Regions from separate parts of the Clostridium thermarum genome, predicted to be linked through region 2. Evidence: a T-box and tRNA genes for the amino acid it is inferred to sense, from the RefSeq annotation. Region 2 holds a T-box; the other holds one or more tRNA genes.
The links. The T-box of region 2 lies ahead of leuS (leucine--tRNA ligase). A T-box ahead of a tRNA ligase gene usually reads a tRNA of that ligase, here a tRNA-Leu.
Positions count from the first base shown of each region.

Region 1: it has a tRNA-Leu gene. The T-box ahead of leuS (leucine--tRNA ligase) is inferred to sense a tRNA for this amino acid. The anticodon was not compared.

Region 1 covers NZ_CP040924.1:572,569-584,651, forward strand. The annotation lists gene FHY60_RS02530 (ABC transporter permease) at 1-2,014, shown strand, start outside; gene FHY60_RS17725 (beta-xylosidase family glycoside hydrolase) at 2,133-2,237, opposite strand; gene FHY60_RS02535 (glycoside hydrolase family 3 C-terminal domain-containing protein) at 2,247-4,373, opposite strand; gene FHY60_RS02540 (glycoside hydrolase family 2 TIM barrel-domain containing protein) at 4,510-5,331, opposite strand; gene FHY60_RS18215 (hypothetical protein) at 5,307-5,498, opposite strand; gene FHY60_RS02550 (hypothetical protein) at 5,432-5,794, opposite strand; gene FHY60_RS18580 (trypsin-like peptidase domain-containing protein) at 5,980-6,126, shown strand; tRNA gene FHY60_RS02560 (tRNA-Gly) at 6,292-6,366, opposite strand; tRNA gene FHY60_RS02565 (tRNA-Leu) at 6,386-6,469, opposite strand; tRNA gene FHY60_RS02570 (tRNA-Lys) at 6,475-6,550, opposite strand; tRNA gene FHY60_RS02575 (tRNA-Gln) at 6,554-6,628, opposite strand; tRNA gene FHY60_RS02580 (tRNA-Pro) at 6,639-6,714, opposite strand; gene FHY60_RS02585 (methyl-accepting chemotaxis protein) at 7,126-8,502, opposite strand; partial or broken gene FHY60_RS18585 (N-acetylglucosaminidase) at 8,632-9,243, opposite strand; gene glpK (glycerol kinase GlpK) at 9,980-11,473, opposite strand; gene FHY60_RS02600 (aldo/keto reductase) at 11,849-12,083, shown strand, end outside.
Region 2 covers NZ_CP040924.1:2,441,997-2,454,079, reverse strand. The annotation lists gene FHY60_RS11050 (ArsR/SmtB family transcription factor) at 228-518, shown strand; gene FHY60_RS11045 (DsrE/DsrF/DrsH-like family protein) at 554-3,025, shown strand; gene FHY60_RS11040 (DUF2225 domain-containing protein) at 3,053-3,946, opposite strand; gene yjbM (GTP diphosphokinase) at 4,142-4,936, shown strand; gene FHY60_RS11030 (HesB-like protein) at 5,014-5,343, opposite strand; gene leuS (leucine--tRNA ligase) at 5,473-7,923, opposite strand; T-box leader at 7,971-8,188, opposite strand; gene FHY60_RS11020 (GNAT family N-acetyltransferase) at 8,388-8,942, shown strand; tRNA gene FHY60_RS11015 (tRNA-Gln) at 9,001-9,075, opposite strand; gene FHY60_RS11010 (class IV adenylate cyclase) at 9,208-9,756, opposite strand; gene FHY60_RS11005 (DUF6106 family protein) at 9,906-10,409, shown strand; gene FHY60_RS11000 (nucleoid-associated protein) at 10,442-11,476, shown strand; gene FHY60_RS10995 (hypothetical protein) at 11,571-12,083, shown strand, end outside.

The DNA.
Region 1 (12,083 bases), 1.9 Mb from region 2:
GCAAGACTTTGACAAGTCAGAGGCCACTATAAGCAGCGGTAAACAAGAGCTGGAGGCAAAAGAAAGAGAACTCCTAGCCGGGGAGGAAGCCCTTAAAAAAGGTGAAGAGGAGCTTGAAAAGAGCAAAAAAGAAATTGCAAAAGCGGAAGTTGAACTGAAGCAGGGAAGAGCGGAAGGCTTAACAAAGCTTAAAGACGCAAGGAAAGAGCTGGAGGATGGACAAAAAGAACTGGAAGAAAATAAAGAAAAATTAAAGAAGGAAGAGGCGGATGCCAATGAGAAGTTTGCAGAGGCTGAAGCTGAAATTAAGAAAAACAGAGAAAAGCTTGCAGACATCAAAAGGCCTGAGTGGTATGTCTTAGGCAGGTCTGCTAACATAGGCTACGAAACCTACAGGCAGGACAGTGACAGAATCGATAATATCGGGAAGGCTTTCCCCCTAATATTTTTCCTGGTGGCAGCCTTGGTAAGCCTCACCACTATGACCAGAATGGTGCAGGAAAAGAGGATGGAGATCGGAACCTTTAATGCCCTTGGCTATTCCAAGGGGGCCATTGTAGCCCATTATCTGATATACTCACTTTCAGCCAGTGCTGTTGGAAGTCTTATAGGAATTTCCATTGGCTTTAGATTGTTTCCGCCGCTTATTATAAATGCCTATGGATCCCTTTATGCTATTCCGGATACCCTAACACCCTTTAATGGAGGTCTTGCCCTTCAGGCTTCACTGCTGGCCGTATTCTTTACCGCAGCGGCGGCAGTGGGGGCAACCATAGATGAGTTAAGAGAAGTGCCTGCTTCCCTTATGAGACCAAAGCCACCAAAGTCCGGTAAGGTCATATTCTTGGAGAAAATTTCCTTCATATGGAAAAGGTTGAGCTTCACAAGGAAGGTTACTGCCAGAAATATCTTCAGATATAAGCAGAGGCTCTTCATGACGGTTATTGGTATAGCTGCCTGCACAGGCTTAATGATCACCGGCTTTGGGCTTAAGGAAGGAATAATAGGTGCAACAGAAGCTCAATTCCAAGAGATCTACCGGTATAACATGCAGGGAAATCTGAATAAAAATGTTACTGAATCAGACAAAAATGTCATAAAGGAAGAGGCGCAAAAAAATAATAACGTTAAGTCCATATTATTTTTTTATTCAAAGAATGGGTCTGTAGGTATGGGAGACTCAAAAAGTCAGGATGCTTATATAATTGTTCCGGAAGATAAGAATCAGTTTAATAGCTATATTTATTTAAATACAAAGGGGCAAGAAATAGCGTTTCAGGATGATGGGGTCATATTGACAAGGAAGCTTTCCAAGCTTACCAAGAAAGCCCTTGGGGATACCATTGAGCTTACCCTAGAGGATAGGGTTGTGAAAGCAAGGGTAGCAGGTATAACAGAGCACTATATCCAGCATTATGTTTATATGAGTCCAGCTTACTATAAAAAGCTTATGGGCAGTGATGTAAGCTATAACAGCTTCTATGGACTGCTTAAGGACACTTCCGAGGAGGCTCAGAATAAAACCGCTGCAGAACTGAAAACTATAGAAGGGGTAACCTCTGTGGGCTTTAAGAATAACATCCACATTGATTACAACAAGAGTATAGACAGCATAAATTCCGTAGTGTTGATACTTATAATCTCCGCTGGAGTCCTGGCCTTTGTTGTAATTTATAACCTGACAAATATCAATATTACAGAAAGAAGAAGGGAGCTTGCAACAATAAAACTCCTGGGCTTCTATGACCACGAACTGGCCCTTTATATATACAGGGAAAACATGATACTTACTGTAATAGGCAGTTTAGCGGGAATACTTGCAGGAATACTGATGAATAAATTTGTCCTGTATGCCGCAGAAACCAATGTAATAATGTTCTTGGAAGAAATCAGTTCAATTTCATTCTTGATCTCAGTGTTATTGACCATATTGTTCTCCGTAGCGGTAAACCTGGCTATGTATAAGAGATTTGACAAGATAGATATGATTGAATCCCTGAAAAGTGCAGAATAAGGGTGCAGTACTTATGGTTTCCACACAAATGGGATATAGAAACATACAGAATTAACAGACTATCCACAAAGTATAACTTGAAAGGGTTATGCTTTGTGGATAGTTTTTATTACATATCTTAAATTATTTGAAAAGTAGCATTGGAAGTAGAATCAGTTCCATTACTTGTGGCATACAAGCCAAAGAATACCCCTGTGAAGCCACCGGTGACTATAGTAGTCATATTTGCCTCCTAATTGTTATGTTTTATTTTTACTTTGCAGCATTGGTATAGATCTTTATCGGAGGAAGAACCACCAACCTTTATTATGAGTTCTACATCTTCCACTACCCAAGCAGCCTTCTCAGCATTCCAATAAGCGGTATCCCTTGCATCAAAGGAAAGCCCAACAGAAGTCTTTTTACCGGCTTCGATCATAACCCTGTTAAAGGCTTTTAATTCTTTTATAGGACGTTCCACAGAGGAGTTTACATATTCAACATACAGCTGGACTACCTCTTCTCCGTCCCGGTACCCTATGTTTTCAACATCTACAGTGACTGTCAGAGTGTCATTTGGACCTATTTCAGTTGAACTTGGTATTAAATCTGAGTACCTGAACTTTGTATAGCTTAAACCATAGCCAAAGGGATAAAGTGGATCACCTTTGAAATACATGTAGGTTCGGCCGTTTCGGATATTATAATCCATAATATCCGGCACCTGGTCCAGGGACTTTGGCCAGGTCTGCACAAGACGGCCAGCAGGATTATAGTCTCCGAAAATTACATCTGCCAGAGCACTGCCCATCTCCTGGCTGTTCTGGGTCATGTGCAAAATGGAAGGTATAGTTTCCTGAGCCCTATTAACTGCATATGGGAAACTGGAAACCAGCACAAGGATGGTATTTTTATTGGCCTTAAGTACCTCTTGCAGAATGTCTTCATCGGCCTTTTCTAAGTTTATAGACTTTCTATCGGCAGCTTCTCTGCCTTCACTGTCCATTTGCGTGATTGCCCAGCCTAAGTTTCCGGATACCGGATCATTACCTATTATAACTATGGCTACGTCCGATTTTGATGCTGCCTCCACAGCTGCATTATTGGTATTATCAAAGGCATAATTTACAGTAACATTATTTCCTAGCTTATCTTTTATCCCCTGCAGTGGAGTGATAGAGTAGGGCAGATCTCCGCCGTACCAATCTACGTGTACAATGTCAGCCTTGTGGCCGATGACGGCAACACTTTTTAAGGAAGACTTATCAAGAGGAAGTAAGTCATTACTGTTCTTCAATAACACTATGGACTTTTGTGTAGCCTTCTTTACCAGGGCCTTATGCGCCTCACTTTCCCAGGGAGCCGTTTGTCCAATTTTTGTATAAGGCACCATTTCAGGTGGATCCAGAAGGCCAAGACGGATCATGATTCTCAAGTTTCTCCTCAAAACTTCATCGATGTCCTCCATACTTATCAAACCGGCATCCAAGGCCTCATTAACGCCATCGGTGTATAGGGGGTCTAAAAATTGGCTTATACCGGCCTTGATACAGGCGGCGGAAGCATCTCTGTTATTATCGTAATAGTGGTGATCTGTTACCAAAAGACCTAAGGCGCCTCCATCGGTGCAGATAATACCGTCCACACCCCATTCCTTCATAGTTATATCCCGGATAAAGGGATTTATTATACAGGGGATGCCATTATATTTGTTATAGGCCGTCATATAGTTATCAGCTCCTCCCACCGTAAAACCCTTCATAAAGGGATAGGAATAGTACTCTCTGAATAAGCGGTCATCAAAGTCTGAAGAAGAGGAGGTACGGGTATCCTCATTACTGTTAGCTAAAAAATGCTTTAAGAGGGAAGCTGTCCGGATATATTTCGGATCATCCCCCTGCAAGCCCTTAACAAAGGCAACGGTCATTACGCTGTTGAAGTATGGATCTTCACCAAAGCATTCCTCTGTCCGTCCCCATCGAGGGTCTCTTCCTAAGTCGGCATTGGGGGCCCTTACTACAAGACCGCCTCTGCCAAGCTTGTGATAGGCATATCTGAATTCTATAGCTTCTGCTTCAGCCGCTTCTTTAATCAGTATGGGATCCCAGGTTTCTGCTAGACCAATAGCTTGGCAAAATTGTGTGGTGGCCATAGGCACATCGCCCCCCCATTTACCGGGGCCTCCTAGTGCAGCACCATGATAGCCTTCCACCTGGCCGGCCACAGAAAAACCAAGCCTGGAGATGGTGTGGTTACCACTGTCCAAAAGCTGAATTTTTTCTTCCCTTGTCAAAAGATCTAGGAGGTTGTTAATTCTTTCTTCCATGGGCAAGGAGGGGTTTTGAAAGGGATACTCGTACTTGTTTTTGTTTGAATTCATTATTATCACTCCCGTATTGTAATATCTGTTAAATTGACAATTGTCCATTGTCAATGGTAAATTGTATTAAGCACTTTCCTTAGTGTATCAACATCTAACACGTCAGCCGGTTGGAATTTGTCAGATTTAAAGTAATTCAGTATGGAATATAAAAGCTGCCTGCCTTTAATGGACCGGTATATTTGGATATTTCATCGAAATTGGGATAGGTTTGATATTGGCCTATCTCATGGGAAACCACCGGTACCTTGGGGATAAGTCCGACATCGGAGCTTATTGCTTCCACCTTCTTTGTTCCTGTGCCAAATTGTATTTCAATAGTTTCTCCGGCTGCTTTTACCGAAGTCTTATCGATTTCTATTTCTGTTGGAACTATGTTCTCATCGTAACTCTTCATGGTGCTTGGTTCGCACACCTGCACATGGCCCAGTGGAGCGTCACACATGGCATAAGAACCTCTTATTAACCTGTTTCGTGAAAATCTTACACCGCTGAAAAAGTCATCTTCCTCCAAGATAACCGGGGTAAACTGGAAGTTGTTAGAGCCCTGGGTATATAAATGTCTGTTATCAATACTTTTATAGAGGCGCAGAATTTCTGCCATCCTTTCCTTGCTGCCCCACAGCTCATTGCCAAGAGACATCATTGCAAAGGAAGGGTGGTTGCCGTAGGTCTTCAACATGGCAAGACCTTCAGCTATTAAGTATTCCTGCTCTACGGCATTATGATTTTCGTAGCTTTCGTCAGTCATGGTTCCCCAGAAAGGAAGTTCAGGCTGCATATAGATTCCTAATATATCAGCAGCCACAAAGGCAGTTTCCGGTGGACAGCAGGTGTGAAAGCGGTAATGATTTATGCCATAGGACTTGGATATTGAAAGCACTTTAAGCCACTCTTCTACAGTAGTGGGAGCAAAGCCGGTCTTTGGGAAGATCAAGCCATCGTGTTTTCCACGCATAAAGGTTTTGCTCCGTTAATGTTGAATTTATCCCCATCGGAACCAAGCTTTCTTAAGCCAGTGGTAACTTCAGCCGTATCTACTAGAGAACCATTGATTTTTAAACCAAGCTTAAAGGTGTAGAGGTTGGGCTCATATTCGCTCCATAAAAGAACATCCTCACCCATCTCATAATCTTCCAATTTGTCTGCGTATCCGGTGAGGTTAGATGGCCGCCCTTTGTTGGGTAATGCGTATTATCCACCAGTATGTTAATGATATGTTTCCCAAGGGATAGATTTTCTGTTATATCATAAATATCTGTTAGAAAGCCAACTTCTCTGCTTTCATTTCTATTGCCCTTTTTGGCATAGGAAGTGGTGCCCGGCAGGGTAATTGTGTCTCTGAAAACAGGAGGCATGCCTTTTTTATTTCCGTCAAGGTGGAAATTCCAAATTCCACTGATATCTATACATTTAAACATAGTTAAAACCTCCAATACACTTTTGTTTCGGTGGATTTTATATATATTAATGGTTCTTATTAAATCGTATACATTCCAAGAATAATGTTCAATCATAGTAATTTGACATAAATGACATGAAAATTTATAGGTTTTTGAAATACAAATATTTAAGCTTCATTTAAGGAAGCAATTCTATAATAAAGATATCAGCAAAGTTAATACGTAAAGATGCCAAAACCGATCTGGCAGTTTTAAAAATAGAAGCTTCAGACTTAACAACTGCAGTTTATGGGGATTCTTCTAAATTAGTTGTTGGCGAGCTTGCTGTAGCTATAGGTAATCCACTATAGGGATAGCCATATTTTTTTTATGCTAATATAGCATCAAATTTGGTGAAACTACACTAAAAATAGTAACTGCTTGAGGAATTAAAGGACTTAAAAGATCCACAACCTAGGGAACTTGTACATTTTATAAAAAGAAAAACAGAGAACCTGTCTCTGTTTTCTTTCTATTGGAGCGGAAGACGGGATTCGAACCCGCAACTTTCACCTTGGCAAGGTGACACTCTACCATTGAGTCACTCCCGCATATTAAATTTAAAATAAATGGTGCAGATGAAGGGAGTCGAACCCCCACGCCGTAGGCGCTAGATCCTAAGTCTAGTGCGTCTGCCAATTCCGCCACATCTGCACACTTGGTGGCTCACCGGGGAATCGAACCCCGGACACCATGATTAAAAGTCATGTGCTCTACCGACTGAGCTAGTGAACCAAATGGCTGGGATAGAAGGATTCGAACCTTCGCATACAGGAGTCAAAGTCCTGTGCCTTACCGCTTGGCGATATCCCAATGAATCCAATGGTCGGGGTGACAGGGATTGAACCTGCGACCTCATGGTCCCAAACCACGCGCGCTCCCATCTGCGCCACACCCCGTTAAATTGATTTCCATGCCTAAGTTATTTTATATGAAATTTATTTATTCGTCAATACCTATTTTTTAAAATAATCTATGTACTTATAGATCATAAAATATTAAAGGATTGGGGGGGCATAGGCAAATTTTGGCTTATAAATGTGGAACAATTTGTCCTATAATGGCATAATATGTAGTAATATATGGTATAGTATAAATCCAATCAATGATAATCCAATTGTCATTGATTGGAGATACCAATATATTACTTCAGCATTTTCTGTGGGTCCCAGTATAGAAGGGTAGGTTCACATTCAATATGGCTCAGATTTTACTCCACCGAAACAAGCAATAGCTACGTCTACTCATTAGTTGGAATGCCGGCATGGTACCTCCTCTGTGCCGGCATATTTTAATTTTCTTACTAGGTATTATATTTTAAATCTTAGAACTAATTCGTTTAGCTTTTGGGCTAACTCAGCCTGGCTTTGAGCTGTATGGGCAATTTGCTCCATGGCTGCAGTAGAGTCGTTTATGCTTTCATTAATTTGCTGTGAGTTAATTGATGAATTTTGAGAAAGTTCAGCTAGGGATTGAACTCCGTAAGATATTTGACCTATTGTAGTTTTTAAGTCTTTAGTCATGGAAGCTAATTCCTCGGACATACTGCTTACAAAGTCTGCATCTTCATGATATTGACTTCCAATACTCTCGAAGTTTCCGAACTGCGTTTTTACATTTTCATTCATAAAAACCAGCAGGCGTCTACTATTATGAGAAAGATCCTTGAAGGAAACTTGAACCTTATCAATTATCATCTTAATACTGTTTACGGAAGCTGCGGTCTGTTCAGCAAGCTTTCTTACTTCATCAGCAACTACAGCAAAACCTTTCCCCTGCTCACCGGCCCTGGCAGCCTCTATGGCAGCATTCAAGGCCAATAGGTTTGTTTGCTCAGCTACATTGGCAATGGTATCTGCTATTACACGGATTTCTTCTACCACTTTACCATCTTCTATAGACTTGAGAATTTTACTTTGCCTGTCTGCATATACCCGTTCGGTTTCTTCAAGAGCTTCCTTACTACTATTTTGCATTTCTGCAGCTCGTTCCTTTATTTTAATTGAATTGCTGTTTCCATCAACAGCCTTATCAGATAGAAGACTCACATTGGAATCGATTTCTTGCATGGATGCAGATATTTCTTCAGCTGTAGCAGTGGTTTCCTGAACACCTGCATTGATTTCCTGTATGGATTTATTTATAGTCTCAAACTGTGAAGAAACTTCTTCTGCAGTTGCAGACAATTCTTCACTTGCTGCACTCAAATCATTAGAATAATCAGTAATATTATGAATAATTGCCTTTATATTATCTAGCATGCTATTTAGATTTTCAGCCATTTGACCAAACTCATCTTTTGTATTTATTGAAATTTTATCTGTTAAGTCTCCTTCTCCAAGTTTTTTAACCATTGAATTTACCTTATCTATATTAACTCTTATATATCTTACCAGAAGAATAACAGCAATAATTGATACTACTAGACATAAGGATCCTATAATTAGCATTTTATACATTAGGCTAGTCAGATTAGAGTTCAAGTCTTTTGAAATGTTTTCTTGTATTGAGGGGATATCAATGGCTGCTATGTTGTCACCTAGAAGAGCGGTGATTTTACTGCTTATTTCCTCGTTAACAATCTGTTTGCTGGAGGAATAAGCTACCAGAGAAATTGCAAATACAGATAGTATAATTATTGGTAAAAGCATTACCAAGATCTTAATACTTATTTTCCTGAATTTCATTTTTACCCTCCTTTTAAATAATATGGTTATAATGTAACATAATCTGATATAAACTTCAATAAAATACCATTAGGTCTGGAAATATATTCTGTAAAAAAATTAAGGCAGTCTGTAATGACTGCCTTATCATCAGTACTTTGGTATATCAAACACTAAGTTTGCGTTGGATAATTTATCAACCAACCTTTTAATATTATAGGTTTGATTATATGCCCAAGCTACATCTGTTGAATATTGATGAGTACCTGGACTAGAAGGATTCCACCGCATTTTGTATAGGGTATTTTGCCTGTAATGTATATTGTTTATATATTGGGCTGAGATCCATTTAGCTCCACCGTTTATTGCAGCATCTACGGAAAACCAATTTTGTTTATAAGCATACTGTGACCCATACTTATCGGGATTAATATCATAAGCACCTATACCGAACATATTGTATACCACCTTTGGAGTAACAGAAACCCCGTCAACCGTACTTACCGTAATACCCTTAGCTAAGGCTGTACTGCCATTTCCTGTCTCTAATAGTGCATGGGAAACTAAATATATGGGACTTACATCATAAGTGACAGCAGCTTGTAGAAATACCGCACCTTTACCCTCTAAAACTCCTTTGCCAGCTAGAATACTGTTTAAATCTGACGCTGTAATACCGGAAGTATAGTTTAGAACTAAAAATTGATATTTGCCATAGGGGTCATTTATAAAATTATCTGGGTTTATATAGAACTCTATTTGCTCATTAGTGGCCGGGAGCCACTGGCTGGTATTATTAGATGAAACATTATAAACTACCGGAGTTGCAGACAGGTTTTTATGCAGTTCAACTAATGCCGTAAAGGGATTAACAGCGCCAGACTCAATAGCAGCAGAGTCGCGTGAACCCGGGAGCATTATCAGTTGATTGGCATAAAGCTTATCTGATGTAAGGTTATTCATATTTTTTATTGTTTCAACTGTAGTGTTATTATTTTTGGCAATAGAGGACAGGGTATCACCAGGCTTAACTATATAATAAACCTTCTTTATTGGATTGAGTTTTGCTTTATGTAATTTTGAAATTAATATAGGCTTATCCCCACGTTTAAAAAAATGCACCGTATCTTTGATTTTCTTGGCAACAGAAGCGGGGACACTTTCTGTAAGTGCATAAGCACCTGGAGCAAGAGAATTAAAAGCAAAAAATGAGAGGATTACTCCTCGATACATAATCTTAACCGAAAGTAGCTTTATATTTGGAAATCTTTCAGCTAGGTACTGTCTAATGTCAGTATTAAAGCTCTTCTTACTTTCTCTATTACTTTGGACTATATCCTCTGCAAATTCTGTTAGGCTATCATCAATATATAGAATGATGGAATAACCATCTTTTTCTTTTAACAGCCTATAGGAATTAAATATATCCATGGTACCACCTCTAGGGAAAATTAGTCACTTTATTTTTAGTTTTTCCTAGAGGTTAGCATATTATTTCCTATTCTTTAGCCCATCCTGCAGACCTGCCAACGGCATCGTGCCATCCCTTTAGGAGTCTTTCTCTCTTTTCTTCATTAGCAGCTGGGATAAAGGATTTGGAGATGGACCAGTTTTCAGCAATTTCATCATTACTCTTCCAGTAACCAACGGCAAGACCGGCTAAATAAGCTGCTCCCAAAGCGGTTGTCTCAATGACTAGTGGCCTGTCTACCTGTACGCCAAGTATATCTGACTGGAACTGCATTAAGAAATTATTAGCACAGGCACCGCCATCAACTTTTAGTGACTTTAGTTTTATACCTGAATCCTTTTCCATTACCTTTATAACATCATTAGTCTGATAGGCTATGGATTCCAAAGTTGCTCTTATTATGTGCTCCTTTCTGGCTCCTCTTGTTAAGCCTACAATTGTTCCGCGGGCATATGGATCCCAATAGGGAGCACCTAGACCAACGAAGGCCGGAACCAGGTAGACTCCGTTTGTATCTTCAACGGCTGTTGCATATTCTTCTGATTCAGCGGCAGTCTTAATCATTCTAAGTTCGTCCCGTAACCATTGAATAGCTGCTCCGGCAACGAAAATACTTCCCTCTAAGGCATATTGAACCTTACCTCCAACTCCCCAGGCTATGGTAGTGAGTAAGCCGTTACTGGATTTAACCGGTTTTTCTCCTGTGTTCATCAGCATGAAGCAGCCTGTACCATATGTGTTCTTGGCCATACCTTCTGTGAAGCAAGTTTGTCCAAATAATGCGGCATGCTGGTCTCCTGCATCGCCTGCAATGACAATTGGGGAACCAAACAAAACAGGGTCTGTATATCCATATAGGAAGCTGGAGGGCTTTACTTCAGGCAGCATGGATTTGGGAATTGTTAGGAGCTCCAACAATTCATCATCCCATTTTAAATCATATATGTTAAAAAGCATTGTTCTCGAAGCATTTGTATAATCGGTAACATGAACCTTGCCCTTGGTCAAGTTCCAAATTAACCATGTATCTACGTTTCCAAATAATAAATTCCCCTTTTCAGCTTCTTCTCTGGCACCGGTAACATTATCAAGAATCCACTTTATCTTAGTGCCGGAGAAATAAGCATCCAATACCAGACCGGTTTTTTTCCTTATTATAGTGTCCATGCCCTTGGCCCTAAGCTCATCACAGTATTCTGCGGTTCTTCTACATTGCCATACGATGGCATTGTACACGGGCAAACCTGTTCTCTTATCCCAAACTATAGTAGTTTCTCTTTGATTTGTAATACCGATGGCGGCAATCTCCTCTGCAGAAACATTCAATCTTGCCATAACTTCTGCAGCAACACTGAACTGAGTTGACCATATTTCCATGGGATTGTGCTCAACCCAGCCTGCCTTGGGATAAATTTGAGTAAATTCCTTTTGTGCCACATTGACAATTTGTCCTTTTTCATTGAATAAAATACTTCTAGAGCTTGTGGTGCCTTGGTCAAAGGCCATTACATACTTTGCCATAAAGTTTCCCTCCCCATTGCATAATTTATGTAAAGGTTTTATAATCAGAGTTAAAAAAAACGTATTAAATCTAAGTACAAGTACTTCCGATCTAATACGGATCTCTTTTCTCAGCCATTGTATCAGTTATGTGTTTAGTATAAGATACAAGCAGGTAAAAGTCAACAATGCATTAAGACAGTTTCATGCAGAAGGAACCTCATGAACTGCTGATTTTTATTAAATCACGTATTAAATTTACCGGAGAGTGTGAAATTACTATTATTGTACTAACCTTTCTGATAAAATTAACTTATTACCGAACCTAAGAATAGATATGAGCATAAAGGTTTCTAAGTTGAATATTATTATTATTATGAATGGAGATGTATAGAGATGAAAAAAAGACCTTATGGTGCTACAGGTAAATTTGTTTCAGAAATTGGCTTTGGGGCCTGGCAGCTTGGCAATGCCAAAGATTGGGGAACAATGAGCGATGAGGAAGCAATTAAACTAGTTCATGCCGCCTTGGATTGTGGAGTAAATTTTTTTGATACGGCTCCCGGCTATGGTTTAGGAAAAAGTGAGGAACTGCTGGGTAGAGCTTTGAAGGGGAGACGAGATGAAGTTG
Region 2 (12,083 bases):
AACACAGATGCTTATTAATTGGGCATTCTGTGTTTTATTTTTGGGAATCTTAAGAAATTCAATGACTATTTAGAAGTATTTGCATGGAGGAAATTATATTTTTTATAAATATAGATAAAATAAGCATATATAGGTTCTATGAAAAGAATAAAAAACATTGACAAAAATTAAACTATATCGTAATATTTGAATATATTGATAATGCAATAAATTTGGAGGAAGTGTATATGGAATACAACTATAAGGAGTTAGAGGATATCAGCGAATTTTTAAAAGTACTTGCTCATCCAGTGAGGCTTTGTATTGTGAGGGGCCTGTTGAGCAATGGAGGCTGCAATGTAAGCCATATGCAAAATTGCTTAGGTGTGCCTCAGTCCACAGTATCACAGCATTTACAAAAGCTGCGGACGGCAGGAATAATTGAAGGTGAAAGAAGAGGATTTGAAATTATATATAAGGTAGTTGACCAAAGAACAGCAAAGCTTATTGATGTACTTATAAATAAAGAAGGACAATAGCAGTAATCTAAATATTATAGAGGGAGGAATAAAAAGTGAGTAAAAAGATTTTAATTGCAGGTGGAGTTGCCGGTGGTGCTTCCACGGCAGCCAGGATAAGAAGACTTGATGAAGAAGCAGAAATCATTATGTTTGAAAGAGGAGAGTTTATCTCTTTTGCTAACTGTGGTCTGCCTTATTATATTGGTGAAACAATTAAGGAGAGAGATAAACTTTTAGTTCAAACGCCAGAGGCTATGAATAAGAGATTTAGAATAGATGTGCGGACAAACAGCGAAGTTATTTCCGTCAATGCAGAAAAAAAGTCGGTAAAGGTTAAAAAGAATGACGGACAAGAATATGAAGAAAATTATGATTACCTGGTTTTATCACCAGGTGCAAAGCCGCTGACACCACCTATTGATGGAATAGAAAGTGATAGAATATTTACTCTCAGAAACATACCTGATACGGATAAAATAAAGGATTATGTGGACAATATGGGGGTTAAAAAAGCCATTGTTATCGGCGGAGGTTATATTGGAGTTGAAATGGCTGAGAACCTGATTGAGAGAAATGTATCTGTAACCCTGGTGGAAGCTGCACCACACATATTGGCTCCCTTTGACAGTGATATGGTAGCTATGGCTGAGAAGGAGTTGGCGGAAAATGGAGTTAGACTATACTTAAATAATGGGGTTAAAGCCTTTAGCCAGAAAGATGATAAAATAACCGTTACACTGGCAAGTGGTACAAGAATTGAAGGGGATATGGTAATACTGGCAATAGGTGTAGCACCTGATACGGCTTTTCTGAAAACTAGTGGTATTAAGCTTGGATCCCGAGGTCATATACTGGTTGATGAGCATATGAGAACAAACTTAGAAGGGGTCTATGCTGTAGGTGATGCGGTGGAAGTAACTGACTTTGTAACAGGTGAAAAGACAGCTATTCCACTTGCAGGACCTGCAAATAGGCAGGGAAGAATTGCAGCGGATAATATATGCGGCATACCTTCAACCTATAATGGGACTCAGGGAACATCAATTATTAAGGTGTTTAAATTAACAGCGGCCTGCACTGGAGCCAATGAGAGAACTTTAAAGAGGTACAATATTCCTTATAGGGTAATATACCTTCACCCTATGTCCCATGCCACCTATTATCCAGGGGCAAGTCAGCTTTCAATTAAATTGCTGTTTAATGATGGAGGAAAAATTCTGGGGGCACAGGTTTTAGGCTACGATGCTGTAGATAAGACAATTGATGTGTTTGCAACTGTAATGAGACTAAAGGGGACTATACACGACTTAACAGAACTGGAACTGGCTTATGCTCCTCCATATTCTTCAGCAAAATCACCTGTTAATATGGCTGGCTTTGTAGCTGAGAACCTGCTAAAAGGAAGGATGGAGGTTTTCGTACCAGAAGAGGCAGAGAATTTTGACACCCAAGATACTGTGTTAATAGATGTTCGAACAAAGTTAGAATATGATAACGGTCATATTGAAGGAGCCTTGAATATTCCTGTTGATGAGATAAGAGACCGGCTGCAGGAGATTCCAAGTGACAAGGAAGCCATGGTTTACTGTCAAGTAGGACTTAGAGGTTATATAGCCTCCAGAATACTTGAACAAAAGGGTTTTAGAGTTAAAAATATGACCGGAGGTTATAGGTCATCTTCAGCGGCTAAATTCAGGACGGAAGATTACAAAGCAAGTAATGGAAAAGAAGAAGTTGAGGATATGAAAATGCAGGAAGCTGCGATAAATGGCAAAGATATTGAAATAAAAAAAGAAGTTGACGCTACAGGCTTATGTTGTCCTGGACCGCTTATGTCAGTTAAGACCAATATCGATGCACTTGCGGAGGGAGAAGTTATTAGTATTACAGCTTCAGACCCGGGATTTTATGAAGACATTAAATCATGGTGCAGAAATACTCACAATGATCTGTTAGACCTGCATAGAGAAGGGGGAAACATTAGGGCCATCATTAGAAAAGGTATGGGAAAGCAGAATGCAAAAGCGCCTATGGGCAGTACAGATACTGTGGCAAAAGATAACAAGACCATAGTGGTTTTCAGCGGTGATTTAGACAAGGCAATTGCTTCCTTTATCATTGCAAACGGAGCAGCTTCTATGGGGAAAAAGGTGACCATGTTCTTTACCTTCTGGGGGATAAACATTCTCAGAAAGCATAATCCTATAAAAGCAGATAAAGGTTTTATGGAAAAAATGTTTGGTAAGATGATGCCTAGGGGAAGCAGGAAATTGAAGTTATCCCAGATGAATATGGCTGGCATTGGACCTAAGATGATAAGAGGAATAATGAAGAGAAAAAATGTGAATTCTCTTGAGGAGCTTATACAAGCGGCTATTGACAATGGTATAGAATTGGTAGCTTGTCAGATGTCTATGGATTTACTTGGATTTAAAGTGGAGGAACTCATCGATGGAGTTAAGATTGGGGGAGTAGGTTACTATCTTGGGGAAGCTGAGGACTCTAATGTAAACTTATTTATATAATAAAAAGACCGGACTGATCCGGTCTTTTTATTTTAGTTTAAATAAGTATTTGAAAAAGCCTTTTTTATTTTCTACAGTGCTGTTAATATTATTTACATCATGTACATGTTGTTCTGAAACTACCTTGGCTTCTTTGATTAAATCCTTCTGATCTCTAGCTAATTCCTTGAGTTTTTGATTCACCGCCGGTGTAGTTATAACTTTACTAAACCAAAGCATGGCCTTATCGTAGTTACCAATTCTTCTGCTAAGTTCGCCAATCAAGTACATAGTTGAGAACTTATCCATACCGTATATTGGGAAGTCCTCTCCGAAATATGCGCTTTCTAATCCCTCAAGAGCCTGGGTGAGGAAGGCTTTTTCATTCTCAGAATCTTCCTTCAATCTATACATCCAAGCTATCTTAAGGCAGTTCATAGCTTTACTGCTATCCTTAGCATTGATTGCAATGTAGTTTAGTAATGAAAGCTTGTATCTTTCTATGGAAATATCCACATCATAGAACTCAGGATAGTTCTTTCCTCTCCACCGGCTTGTTATGTTTTCTCTTATGCGTTGGAAGTTATATTCTTTAATGTGTTCAAAATCTCTTTTCATGGCAGCGTAACCACAACTGTTACACAGCCAAACATCATAATAATAAGGATTTATATTTGCATATCTTATAAAAAAGTCAGAGTCTTTTGTCACCATTCTAGGAGCAGAAACCTTAACCGCTCTGGCTTTAAATTTTGTATTGCATACCGGACAGGTAACTTCCTTATCATATAATAAGCTCTTCTCTGTTTTTTCTTTTGCATCCTTGCCATCAGTTTCCTTATTATTTTTAACTTCCTTGGAATAGAGTTGGATATTAGCTACATCATGAAAGCCTAAGTGCTCCATTCCTGAAAAAAGCTTATTATTATCTTCTTTACCCACTTTTTTCACCCCTTAGTTTATGTCAATTTACTATAAAATAAATTATCTGGAACACCCTTAAAAATAATATATTCTTCGTAGATATATTTATTATAATTGCAGTAGGGCTTAAAATCAAATTAAAATATTCTCATACCATTTATTTTATTTTCTGATATAATATATTGTGGCAGTAAATTTCAAAGGGTGGTTTATATGGCAATAAAAGAATGGAAAACATTTTTAACTCCCTACGAGCAGGCCGTGGAAGAATTAAAGGTTAAGTTCAGGAGTATAAGAAAAGAATATAGAAGAAGAAATGAATACTCACCAATAGAGTTTGTAACAGGAAGGGTTAAAGAGATAGCATCTATTCTGGAAAAGGCAAATAAGTTTAATATTCCGTTAGATAGAATTCAGTATGAAATAGAGGATATTGCCGGTATAAGGATAATGTGCCAGTTCACCGATGATATTCGGAAGATGGTTGAGTTGATAAGAAAGAGAAAAGACATGCAGGTACTTTATGAGAAGGATTATGTGACTAACGTTAAAGCCAGCGGTTACAGAAGCTATCATATGGTTATAAAATATCAGGTAAATATGGCCGACGGGCCTCAGGATATATTGGCTGAATTTCAAATAAGAACTTTGGCAATGAATTTTTGGGCAACCATAGAACATTCCTTGAACTATAAATATAAGCATAATATTCCTGAGGAGATAAGATTAAAACTAAAAATAGCAGCAGATTCTGCCTTCTTATTGGATGAGCAGATGCTGGAGATTAAGGACGAAATTAAAGATGCTCAAAAGCTTTTTGAAGTAAAATCCGACTTAATCTCTGACATAATGAATAATGTACTTACACTTTCTTCAATGGGAAAGTTTGCAGAATCATCGAGGTATCAAAATACCCTAAACAAGCTTATAGAAGAAGGGGAAGTATCAGAGTTAAATAATCTCCTGCAGGCAACGCAGAAGACTATTGAAAAATATAAAGACAATTAAAAAAAGCTGCCGCACAATGTTATATGTGCGGCAGCTCTATTTTTGAAAAATATCCATTCAAGCTCAGACATCCTATATTAATGGCAACCAGGACAAGAGCTGCATCCGCCGCCTTCTGGTTCTATTAATGGTCTTAGGGACATACCTCTTCCATTATTCTCTTCTGTAGATAATAACACAAAACCGCCAAATTCATCAGTGATGTCTTTTTCAGTCATAAAAGTAATGTCCTTTACCTTTTCCACAACATCTCCTTCTTTTGGAGTATCAACAGAGATATTAAAAGCTGGTCCACTGCAGCTATTGCCAGCAAAATTAATTCTGATATTGTATTCCTTTATTTCGTTTTCATCTAAGAAGTTTTTAAATTCTTTGTAAGCTTCTTCTGTAATATCTATAAGTTTCATAAAATCACCTCATTGAAAATAATTATTACTTAAAAAGTACTATAATATAGTTATATACCTCTTTGAGGTATTATGCAATAGGTTTATAAAAACATTTAAAAATAAAAGCACCTTTTAGGTGCTTTTATTTTACTTTGCAACAATATTTACAAGGCGCCCCTTTATAACGATAACCTTAGCAATAGTTTTACCTTCAAGAGCAGCTTTTATACTCTCTTCTGTCAGTGCAGCTTCCTTTATCTGATCATCTGTAAGATCAGTTGGAATCATTAACTTAGCTTTAATTTTTCCGTTTATCTGTACAGCTATTTCAACCTCATCCTTAATTAAGGCAGAAGGATCCAGTACTGGCCAGCTTTGATTGAATATGGAGTATGTTTTTTCATCATTGCCTGGATTTAAAGAATTCCACATCTCTTCAGAAAAGTGAGGAGCGAAAGGTGCCAAAAGTTTAATGTAATCTTCTACGGTTTCCTTCAAGAAGGCAGTATTCTTATCAGTTTCAGCCATATATTTGGAAAGTGCATTAGTAAATTCCATAATTCTTGCTATAGCCGTATTAAACTGAAGCTTCTCGGAGTCTTCACTAACTCCCTTTATAGCAGTATGTCTCCAGAAGTTTAATTCCTTCTCTGCTTTATCTATAGTGGATTTACCACTGCCGGTTATAATGGCTTCTATAGCAGAGTCAAGTAATCTTTCAGCCCTGTCTATAAATCTGGCTATGGATTTAATTCCATCATCGCTCCAGGCACCGCCTTCATCATAAGCAAAACCAAACATTAGATATAGTCTGAATACATCAGAGCCGTATTGACTGATATAATCATCCGGAGATATGGTATTGCCCTTTGATTTACTCATCTTTTGTCCATCAGGACCTAAGATTAAGCCTTGATGAGTCAAGGATAGGAAGGGCTCATCAAAATTGAGATATCCCATATCCCTGAGAGCTTTTGTAATAAATCTTGCATAAAGCAAATGCATACAAGCATGCTCCGGACCGCCTACATATTTATCTACCGGAAGCATTTTATTGATAATATCAGTATCAAAAGCTTTTTCACTGTTCTTGTTGTCTGGATATCTCAGATAGTACCAGGAAGAACAAACGAAGGTATCAAGGGTATCAGGATCTCTCAAGGCTTCACAGCCGCATTTTGGACAAGTAGTATGCATAAATTCATGACTCTTAGCCAGCGGTGACTTTCCATCTGGGGCAAATTCTACATTGTAGGGCAATTCTACAGGTAGATTTTCTTCCGGAACAGCCACTTCTCCACATTTTTCACAATGTACTATAGGAATAGGTGCGCCCCAGTATCTCTGTCTTGATACCAGCCAATCTCTTAACCTATAATTAACTTTTTTGCTGCCTAGGCCTGAACTTTGAAGCTTGGTGATAATTGCTTCCCTTGCTTCTTCAGAAGAAAGACCACTGAATTCTCCGCTGTTAACCAGTACTCCGTCTTCAGTAAAGAGTTCATCGGTACCACCGTCAATAACTTTTTCTATAGGCAGGCTGTACTTTTGAGCAAAGGCGTAGTCTCTTTCGTCATGGGCAGGTACAGCCATAACTGCTCCGGTTCCATAGGTAGCCAATACGTAATCAGCTGTCCATATTGGAACTTTTTTGCCATTTATAGGGTTAATGGCATAGGAACCTGTAAATACGCCAGTCTTTTCTCTTGTAATAGACTGTCTTTCGATATCTGACTGCTTCTTTGCAGCATCCTTATAGGCTTCGACTTCTGCCCTATATTCTTCTGTGGTCACTTGATCTACTAATGGATTTTCAGGAGCTAAAACCACATAGCTGACACCGAATAAGGTATCCACCCTAGTTGTAAATACATTGAAGGAAAGATCGCTGTCAGCAACCTTAAAGGTTACTTCGGAACCTATGGATTTACCTATCCAGTGCTTTTGCATTGCTTTAGTTTTTTCCGGCCAGTCAAGATCATCAAGCTTTTCAAGCAATTCGTCTGCGTAGTCTGTAATCTTTAAGAACCACTGTGTAAGGTCCTTCTTTGTAACCTCAGTGCCGCATCTTTCACAGGAACCCTCTACCACTTGTTCATTGGCAAGTACTGTATTACAGCTAGGACACCAATTTACAGGAGCCTTCTTTCTGTAAGCTAATCCTTTTTCATAGAGCTTTAAGAAAACCCACTGAGTCCATTTATAATATTCCGGAAGACAGGTAACCACTTCATTCTCCCAGTTGAACATGGCCCCCATAGCCCTAAGCTGCTTTTCCATTGTTTCAATATTTTTGAGGGTTGAGTCCTTTGGATGGATTCCTGTCTTTATGGCATAGTTTTCTGCCGGAAGTCCAAAAGCATCAAAGCCCATTGGCTGAAACACATTATAACCTTGCATTCTCTTCATTCTTGCCCAGGAGTCAACCGGTCCGTAATTGAACCAATGCCCTGCGTGAAGATTGCTACCGGATGGGTAAGAGAACATTTCTAAAACATATAGTTTCTTACCTGGGTTGTTGGGATTAAACTTATATATGGCAGTATTTTCCCATCTGCTCTGCCACTTCTTGTCTACATCTGTACTGTATCGAGCCATTTTTTATCCTCCTTAAAATTTCAATTAAAAAAAGCGCCCTTTATCTCCAAAGAGACGAAAGACACTTCCGCGGTACCACTCTAATTAGGCTGTAAGCCTCACTTTATTACGATATCGGACAAACCCGTGACTGGCTATTTTGTCTACAAGACTGTATCACCAATCATGCTCAAAGGCGAGTTCATATATATACTACACTGCTTTACACCAGCCAGCAGCTCTCTAAAGTAGACTATACACTACTACTCCTTATCATGGCAATTAATATGTATAATTTTGTTTATATTATATGTTAAAGCAGAAAAACCGTCAAGGGGTAATTAATTGCAGAAAATAATTGAGGAACTAAATTATAGGAGGTAATTAGAGGAAAGTAAGGAAATGGAATAATATCTATGATTCTGTACATTATATTGAATAAGTGTTATAATTTAGATATTTAATTGGATTTGGGGGAGAGGCTCATGAAAATATTAGAAACAGAGAGAATGATATTAAGACCATGGAAAATTGAAGATTTAGAGGATTTTTATGAATACGCTAAGAATCCAAATGTAGGTCCTTACGCAGGCTGGGAACCCCATGGGAATAAGGAGGTAACTTTAAGAATATTACAATCCTTTATAGAAAAGGATGAGGTTAGGGCTATAGTGTATAGAGAAAATGGAAAGGTTATTGGGTCAATCGGTACCCATGTTGATAGAAAGAGGGGAGAAGTAAAGGCAAAAATGATTGGCTATGTACTGTCTGAGCACTATTGGGGCAGAGGCTTAATGCCTGAAGCAGTTAATAGGGTAATTAAATATTTATTTGAAGAAGAAAACCTTGAGCTTATATCCTGCTATCATTTTCCTTTTAATTTTAGATCAAAAAAAGTAATTGAAAAGTGTAATTTTAAATATGAGGGTATATTAAGAAAAGCTAGTCAAATATATGACGGAAGCATACAGGATGATGTATGCTACTCTATCACAAAGGAAGACTATTTTTATTCCCTGTCCTCAGTGCCCTACGCTTAATCCGGGTTTAAGAACTTTTTTAGCAAAACAAAAGGACTTGATTACTCAAGTCCTTTTATGGCTGCCCAGGCTGGATTCGAACCAACAGATGCCTGCTCCAGAGGCAGGTGCCTTGCCGTTTGGCGACTGGGCATCACCGACAATATGTATTATATCACGTCTATAAAAAGAGTCAATAACTTTTTAAAAACTTTTTTTATTAATCAGCATTATGGCGAAAAATAGGGGAAATTGTCGCAAGATCAAGTTAACTTTCGATAATAGGCTATAGTCCTGGAGTTAAACCTCTATCGCCCAATATTTCATATATGGTTTTTGATGTGGTATCATCCATGGTATATCCAAGAAGGTTCACAATCTCTTGCAATTCATCCTCACTATATGTTTCAATCTCAAGGTATGGGAAGGGACAAAAATTTCTATCATTGATATCTATTTCTATGAGTGAATTCTTATATTTATAACTTTCCCTATACTTTTTTATAGATTGAACAAGTTCTAAGCCTAAGGTTTTAAATATATTTTCAGCCGTATCAGGGCAATCAACTATCACTTCATTTTCTTCCATAACCTTGAACTTATCTTGACTGATCATTTTTTTGGTAGTCATATAGTATACATTTTTGTTGTTTAACAAATCTTCTGCTATTCTTATTCGGGCATACCCCTTATTATTAAGAAGCTGACGATTGGGAAAATCAAAAATATTGTTTGTTTGATTTTCTGCCTTTACTTTTACTGCTCCAAGTTCTAGCATTTTTTTTCTGATTATTTCTACGTCTATATCTAATATTCTTGTTTCTAGTTCATGCATCTTAACACCTCAATTGTAAAAGTATACAAATAATTTTCTTTGAGCATATATCCTTTGACTATGAAATATAATCTCTGTTATAATAATAAATAATAAAAAGTTCAATAGCAATAGTTAATATTTATGAAATTGGAAGGTTTGGTGTGATTATGGACAGTTTTTATGAACAATTAGTAACTACGCAAAAAACAGCGGCTTATTCCTTTGCTAACGGGGCAACTTATGTATTTGGAGTATTGGGTTTCTTATTCGTAGGCGGTGGAATGAATCTTCCCTTGGCTGTTATAGCTATCGGAACCGCAGTAGGCTTATTCTTTCTGAAGAAAAAGTTATATAGAGAATATGAATATGATTTTACTAATGGGGATATAGATATAGATGTAATATATGAAATGAAATCCAGAAAGAGACTAGTCAGTTTCAGTGCCAAAGAAATTGAGTTATTGGCTCCGCTGGATAGCGACCCGGTAAAAGATTTCTCAAATAAGCCTGAAAAAGTTTTAAAGCTTTATCCTTCAACCTCTAAGGAAAGAGTATATGCTGCCATGGTAACAGGGGGAACCAATAGGATGCAGATACACTTTGTGCCTAATGAGAAATTTATAGATTTGTGCTATAGGTACAATCCAAAGGCGGTAAAGAAATTCCTATAATTTAATCAAGGCTTTTATAGAGGTGACATACTTTGGAATACATTAATGAAGTGAACATAAATGAAGCTATTGTACATATACTTGATGTGAATTCCGACGAACCCATTTTAAATGAGTATCCTCTTGAATTAAATGAAGAAGTACATAAATTTGTTTTAAGACATGTGGAAAGAGCATTGAAAGACGAAGAGCTTAAATATGCTCTTTTTAATTCTGGTAGAGGGATTATTAAGGAAGTTACTCAAGAATACCTTAATGGGCATTGTACAATTATAGAGGCGTCACAGGAAATTGCAAGAACACTTTTTGGAATTATGAAAACAAATAGTAGTATTCCATCCTGTGATTTGATGGCAGTAGCTTTTTCTACTGAATTTGGACCGATGCTTGGCCTTTTTAAAATGGATTATGTGAAGAATTACACTCATAAAATAGATTTCGTAGATAATAGAATGAGTATAAAGATCATACCACAAGCCACTGGTCTTCCGGTAAGTGCACAAAAGATTCAGAAATGTGCTTTTATCATACCAATGACAGAGGAAGCAAACTATCATTTGATGGTTATTGATAAACAAGGCAAAAAGGGTGAGGGAGATGAGTATGGAGCAAAGTATTTCTTGAGCAGCTTTTTAGGATGTACTCTTATAAACAGTAAGAGAGATCTTACTAAAAGCTTTCTAAATGCTGCAGAAAACTGGACCCGTGCAAATGCTGTTAATGACGCTGTTAAGGCAGAAAATATAAGGTCTGCTATTAAGAAAAGCTTAAAGGAAGAAGACCATATAGATATTAGAGAACTATCAAGTAACATTTTTGAAGATGAATATGAAAAGCAAGCTTTTGTGGCCTTTGTTCAATCTCAAGGTATAGAAGAAAAACTACCTGTAGATAAACAATGGGTAGAAAAGAAATTAAAAAGAATCAGGCTGAAAATTGATAAGGAAATAGATTTATACATAGATGCAGATACCTATCATGACAGCAGAAAATTTGAAATTATAAGAAACGGTGATGGCAGTATCAACATGGTTATTAAACATGTTATGAATTATATAGAAAAGTAATAGTATTTATAGCGAATATTTAATTTTTTTAAATAATAAACCTCACAATGAGATAAGCTAAATATAAATTAGTTTATCAAAGGATGTGAGGTTTTTGAACAGAATAAGGGATTTAATTTTACTGATATTTATTGGAGCAATGCTTCTTTCAATGCCACAAGTAAAAAATGTAAGTGCAAGAATTGAACCTCAAAGCAAAATAGTTGAAAAGAGCATCGGTAGAGAGCCGGTGTCTCACCAGCAATCAAAGGCACAGGTATCCTTTTTTCAGCAGGCTTTGGATGAGTTTGGCGCTACAAGCTTAGACCAGGTCATAGAACTTTGGACAAAAGCCGATAAGATGAGAAATGGTGTCTTTAAATATGCAGTTGCCTGTGAAAAACTAAAAGAAGAGATGATTAAAAAGTGGGGCAAGGCTGATGAAAGCTTTTGGATTATAGGTGGATCCAGTCCTTGGCTCAGTAAGTATGAGGTTTTAAGCAGAAAGCAACTTACAAATGATATCTATGAGGTTAAAATTAAGTACTGTTGGGAAACCTCTTCAGGGCCCGCTGAACCTACAGAGGAAATTCTATTGATAATAAAGGAAGATAATCGCTGGTGTGTA